Regions from separate parts of the Oceanobacillus sp. M65 genome, predicted to be linked through region 2. Evidence: riboswitches for the same ligand, from Rfam matches in the RefSeq annotation. Region 2 holds a riboswitch; the other holds the start of a gene.
The links. A riboswitch is a leader RNA that binds a small molecule or an ion and turns the genes downstream of it on or off. The one in region 2 is predicted to bind lysine.
Positions count from the first base shown of each region.

Region 1: it holds a riboswitch for lysine, as region 2 does, so the genes downstream of both, nhaC (Na+/H+ antiporter NhaC) here and ACTWPF_RS07210 (Na+/H+ antiporter NhaC family protein) in region 2, are expected to answer to the same signal.

Region 1 covers NZ_JBQQCJ010000004.1:191,177-194,611, forward strand. Annotated here, with positions in the region: gene ACTWPF_RS16040 (iron chaperone) at 351-719, shown strand; gene ACTWPF_RS16045 (hypothetical protein) at 783-1,091, shown strand; lysine riboswitch at 1,223-1,395, shown strand; gene nhaC (Na+/H+ antiporter NhaC) at 1,651-3,036, shown strand.
Region 2 covers NZ_JBQQCJ010000001.1:1,526,768-1,530,202, reverse strand. Annotated here, with positions in the region: gene ACTWPF_RS07210 (Na+/H+ antiporter NhaC family protein) at 2-1,561, opposite strand; lysine riboswitch at 1,727-1,902, opposite strand; gene yunB (sporulation protein YunB) at 1,954-2,745, opposite strand; gene ACTWPF_RS07200 (HD-GYP domain-containing protein) at 2,804-3,435, opposite strand, start outside.

The DNA.
Region 1 (3,435 bases), on a different contig from region 2:
TTTAATATTCTCCTACATATTTTTTTACTACTTGCTGCCGGTCTTGTCGGTCAGATTTAGGGTAAATAAGTGATTTTAAAATTCGGTATTCAATGAGGTGATATTTTGGTAAATATATTGGAAAACGTATTTCAATTATCGGCTATTGTACTACTCTTATGCTCCTTCTATTTTTACCGACATTTTAAAAAGATTAAGAGAGAAAGGAAATTAACCGCAACTGAGCTTTCTGTCTATCTGATTACTCAAGTTGCTGCATTTCTATGCGCAGGGAGTTATTTCCTTCTATTCTTGGACAGGAACTTTGGTTAATAAGTATTTTTTTATCAGTAAAAATAGGAGGGAACACGATGGAAACGTTGGAAGAATATGTAGCGCAAATTGACCCACAACATAAAGAGAGAATGATAGAGGTTTTGAGTTGGGTAAAGGAAACCTTTCCTAATCTAAAGTCCAGAATAGCTTGGAACCAGCCTATGTTCACGGACCATGGCACCTATATTATTGGATTTAGTGTTTCCAAAAAACATTTAGCTGTGGCCCCAGAGGCGGTAGGAATTAACCATTTCGCCCATGATATTGTAGAGGCTGGTTATGATTATACAAAGCAGCTTGTCCGCATCCCTTGGGAAAGTTCTGTTGATTACACATTACTCGACAAGATGATTCGTTTTAATATGATGGACAAGGCAGAGTGTTCCACGTTTTGGCGGAAGTAAGGGGAAAGATGACCATAAACAGGAAATCTTTCTATATAATTTTCTAATTAAGGAGAAGTTTCGATGAATAGTAAGAAGAAAACAGGTATGATATTAGGTATTGCTTCCCTACTAATGGTGTTTATTTGCTTCATTATATTCCTCTTTAGGGGACCGAATCCTAATATTCATATAGACGCTACCATTTTTATTGTTTTATCAGCCATTGGAATTGTATTAGCTATCTTTTCTTGGATTAAGTCTAAACGACTTACCTTTTTAATTGTTGGATTGCTAGGGAATGGTGTTGTGATGGGGTTTGGATTTCTATTGTTATTAGCGATGGGGTTAAGTGAAGCAATGAATGAGGTAGACAGGAATCTTTTCTTATAGAAAGAATCAACTGGAATTTCGGTGTGAAAGAAATATATAACAAAACCAATCAACAAAAAACAATATTCTTGCAATTATAAAAGTAGACATGTATAGTTATACTGAAAAATTTAATAGTTACCTTACCAACTCGGTGAGGTAGAGGCGCGAACATTATCAGTAATCAATTGGAGTATGACATCAGAGATGATTGATGAAAGGGATGCTCGCCGAAGTGTAATAAGGGTCAAGCTTATTATTGCTGGGATGTCTTTTAACAAGAGGCATACTGTCATGCACGTCTGCATGGAGGACTACTGATCGAATGGAAGATACCATATTGTTAACAATGATAGGTTATTTTTCTATCATTGTTTTTTTGTGTGTTTTTTTAACCTCCATTGACGACAGAAAACGAATTTAGGATGGAGGTAAACTTAATGAAGAAGATATTTATCCCGGCATAACCAGACAAACGTCTTGCGTTTAAATTCAACCGCTATTTTAATTATGAATTTATTGGAAGAGAAGATAGGCAAAAAATGAATGCCTAAATATACTATACGAGGGGAAACTACATATGAAACTATCAACCTGGAAAGCCATATTACTACTCGTCTTATCATTTTCCGTAGTTTTAGGCGGAATTTTATATCTTGACGCACCCACCACGATTGTATTAATTTCTGCTGGGGTACTTGTTATTATTTTATCTCTCATTTGGGGGATTAAATGGAGTGAAATTGAAGAGGATCTTGTAGAAACATTAAAATCAATGCTTCCAGCGATATTAATTTTGTTAGCTGTTGGAATGCTAATTGGTGTTTGGATGTTGTCTGGAACCATTCCATTAATTGTGTTTTATGGACTGAAAAGTATTGACCCATCCTTATTCCTAATTATCACGGCAATTATTTGTTCGGTTATGTCCATTATGGCGGGAACCTCTTGGGGAACGATTGGTACAGTGGGTGTTGCGCTTATGGGCGTTTCCATTGGCCTCGGTATTCCTTTACATTACACGGCAGGAGCAATTGTAGTCGGAGCGTTTTTTGGGGATAAGCTATCTCCATTATCTGACACAACCATTATGGCGCCTGCTATGGCCGGCGTGCCAATCGTGGACCATATTAAACATATGCTGTGGACCACGATTCCAGGCTATATTATTTCACTAATCCTATATTTTATTTTAGGATTTCAATTTAATGGTCAAATTGAAAACAATGAGAGTGTGGAACTCATATTATCAACATTGAGCAATAATTTTACTTTAAATCCGATTTTAATTCTTCCACCTCTCTTAGTATTGGTGTTAATTTATTTTAGAAAACCGACACTTCCCGTATTCGGAGTAGGGATTATTGCGGGATGTCTGTTGGCGGTAATATTTCAGGGGAGAGAGCTGTTTGAAGTGTTCACTGCCTTAGATGGAGGCTATACTGCTTCCACAAACGTGCCAATTGTAGATGAGATACTTCAACGTGGCGGTATGTCGAGTATGTTAGGCACAGTCGCTTTGTTGATTAGTGCTGCTATTTTCGGATCTCCCTTAAAATCAGCAGGAGTAATACAAGTTTTACTTGATAAGATTGTCGAGTTTGCTAAGAGTGGGAAAGCAATGATGACCTCTAGTTTAACTTTACATGGCATTCTATTTACCATAACAGGTAGTTATTATGTAACATACGCCGTTATTGGTCCTATCATTAGTCCGTTATACGATAAATTTGGTCTGCAAAGAAAAAATTGGTCCAGAACGATGGAGGATACCGGAACCGCTCTATCTCCAATCATACCGTGGGGTGTAACAGGTGCATTTGTTGCAGATACTCTGCAAGTATCAACAGGAGAGTTCTTCCTCTATGCACCCATGACATACCTTGGAATTATCTTCGCGCTTATTTATATATTTAGTGGCATTGGGATTTCAAAAACCAAAGTAAATAAAGCAAATGCTGCATAACGTCAATTTACAGCAACAATACAAAGGGTAGCTTAAGCAGGCTACCCTCTGGATTTGTTTATTCATTCATAGACAATCTCATTCCCCCTTTAGCTAACAGCTTTTTAAAATAGATCAGATTACATGTTAGAACGGCAAAAATCAATGGAGATAAATATACTGCTGCTGAATCCCATCGATTTCAAGTAGCCATAATTGCATTAAATGTAGAGTATCTTCGATGATTAAAATTGACTACAAACTAAGGTTTTCTAGCTTTTAAATTCTTTCTTCAATAAATAATTTCGAATAAGACTTGCCAATCTAAATTTTATCTGTTATTCTAAAGAAGAATTATTTTTGTTCGGTCTCGATCTGAGAGGAAAGTATCGCAAGACACGCTTCACCTTTTATCTAAAT
Region 2 (3,435 bases):
ATTACTCTTTCTGAGTAGCTGTTTTGGATAGGAAACTCAAGAAGATACTAATTAAGATTATAATCAAGAGTGTGATCAACAGTGGAAGCCATACTTGATTCATTAACCCAATTAGTAAATATCCAATACTAGCAGCAACGGCTACAATGATAGCATATGGAAGCTGTGTTAGAACATGATCAATATGGTTGCTTCCCGCCCCTGTAGACGAAAGAATAGTTGTATCAGAAATTGGTGTACAATGGTCACCGAAGACTGAACCGGCAAGCACTGCTGCCAGAGATGGTAACAACATTGTTGTATCTGTTACTGCCGCTACCTCCGCTGCAATTGGTAGCATGATGCCAAATGTTCCCCATGAAGTCCCAGTTGCCAGTGCCATAAATCCGGAGATCAAGAAGAATAATAGCGGCAGCATCGACGAACTTATAGAAGCGTCATTTACTAATTGAGCCAAGTACTGACCTGTCTCCAACGTTCCAATTATGGAACCGATCATCCAAGCTAAAACAAGAATATAGATAGCAGGAAGCATGGTTTTCAAGCCTTCCACGATTACTTTAACTAAATTTTCTCTTGGTTTACTTTGCTGAAGATGGAATAAAAGAGCAGTAAGCACAGCAGCAACCCCACCAACAAATAACGATAAGTTAACATTAGTATTAGAGAAAATGGTTAAGATGGTCACATTAGAACCTGATGCAGCTGCCCCTGTAAAGATCATTGCTAAAACGGTTGCGAGAATTAATACAATGATAGGAACTAACAGATGATAAATTCTCCCGTTAGTATGTGCGGAAATTTTATTTCCAAGATCGCCTGGTACGTTTTTTTGTTCAGGGTCAACTAACTCCCCTGTTTCCATTGCACGCTTTTCATGGGTACGCATTGGTCCAATATCCAGCTTGAAATATGCCACAATGAATACGAGCAATACAGCTCCCAAAGCGTATAGGTTTAATGGGATCATTTGTATAAAAGCCTCTAATGGACGAATATCGGTAATCTCATTTGCTGCTAACAATCCACCAATTATTCCAATTATATAAGCACCCCAGCTTGATATTGGGGAAATTACGGTAACCGGAGCTGAAGTAGAGTCAATTAGATATGCAAGCTTCGCCCTAGATACTTTATGTCGATCAGTTAATGGTCTTGCTATTTGTCCCACTGCAAGACTGTTAAAATAATCATCAATAAAAATAATCAATCCGAGTACACCTGTCATGGCTTGTGATCCAGTACGTGTTTTAATTCGATGGATCATCCATTGCCCAAATGCTCTACTGCCTCCCGATGCTTGCAGAAAAGCAGTCATAATACCAAGCAATAATAGGAAACCTAGTAATAGAAGATTCCCAGTATTTGGCGCCCCATCTGCAAAAAATATGTTGCTAAAACTTGTGCCAATCTCTTTTAAGGAATCGAGAATAGAAAAATGATGAATAAACAATGCTCCTACTATAATTCCTACTCCAAGTGATACATAAATATTTCGTGTTAGCAATACAAGAAGAAGCATAAGTATTGCCGGTATGAGTGAAAATATCGTCCCTTCCATGCTGTTACCTCCGTTATTTTTTTGGTCGGTAGTAAAGGGAAATGTATGAATACCGCGATTGTCAAGTTCTGCCTCTGGAAGTAATTACCAGTTTATAAAAAGGCACAAAAAAGCAATGACAGAAAATAACCTATCATTGCTTTACAACATACGTTATCCTCCATTTCGATCAATAGTGCTCCATGCACACCAATGCATGACAGTATATCCCCTTTTCAAAGATATACCAGCTATAAATAAGTTTGACCCTTATTATGCTTCGGCAAACAACCCTTTCACCAGCTTTCATCGTTGTCATTCTCCAGCTGATTACTAATATTGCCCGCTCCTCTACCTCACCGATCTGATAAGATTTACTTATTGAATTTTCCTTATCTAATATTACCAGTCTCTTAGTCGTTATTCAAGTCATTTCGTGGAATGGAAATATTTGGACCATCTCCACTACTTTCCCCTCCACCACGATTATAAAACTCTGGAACGTCCCCCATGATAACTTTTGAATCCACATAAACCTTTGTGCTAATTGTTGTCGTTTCGGTTGTGAATGGAACTACTATTTGTACATTAACAGAAACAGGGATATAAATTTCGATTAACGCACCATTTAGTCCAATTTCTCTTTCTTCATATTTAACGTCTGACTGAATACTGCCGACAATTTCAAAGTGCACGGGGATTTTCGGCCCAAGGTTAGAAAGAATTGTACTCCCTGTTGCCTGGCCAATTGGAATTTCCACCACCGTTGGGTCCTGATTCGCTAATTCTCCTGGTGTATCCCCATATTCAATTGGGTCAAGCTCAGGATCATTTATATCCAAGGTTTCTCCTTTATTCATTCCATAAAGAAAGAACTCCGCCTTATTCGTTGCAATGCGAAGCGCTCTGTTTACAGCAACAGAATTCCAACCTAAAAGAGATACGTTTCCATTATTATCCATTCTTACATCCATGAGATCATCAAAACTAATATTTTCCGTTGATTTTACAGCCGCATTAATAGTTCTTGTTGCAAATTCTTCGGTTTTGACAACTGCAATATCCATCAACACTGGAGTAATTTTCTTATCAACAATTACGATGCTAAGTAAAACCATCAGGCCAAATAACACAATTGTAAAAAGAAAAACTGTTTTTGCTGGAGGTGTTGCTCTACTTGTACCATAACGTTTTCTAAATTTCACGTAAAAAAACCCCCTTAACACAAACTTATGCTTGTATTAAAAGGGCTAGAATTAAATATTAATCTACCAATACATCTTTTACTGTAACGTTTACAGTACGTTCCAAATCAATTTCATATGGGCTAGCTGTCGGATTTCCGTTTTCTTCTAGAATTCGAACAACTGGACGATCACATAAATTAGTGTTTTGCCTTATCACAACACCAATACGGCCATCACTTAATTCGATTGTTAATCCATTTGGGTAGGCAACAACACTCCGCTTAAACGCTTCAATCATTTCTTTATCAAATAAATTTACTGCTCCAGCATAAAGAATTTCCAACCCTTCATGTGGCAGCATAGCTTCACGATATACTCGTGAGCTTGTTACCGCATCAAACACATCCGCTATTCCAATTACTTTTGCATAAGTATGGATTTCCTCCCCTTGTATGCCTCTCGGGTAACCAGATCCATCAAGTCTTTCATGATGCTGATAAGCACAGTGGGAGATTACTGTTGGCATGTATTGGTGTTTACGAAGGTAATCAAAGCCCACTTGCGTATGCCCTTTAATTATTTCAAATTCTTCATCTGATAGCTTATCAGGTTTTTGCAGGATTTTTGGATCAATAAACATTTTTCCAATATCATGTAGCATTGCCCCTACGCCAATTTCTGTAAGCTGTTTAGTTGAATAATTTAACT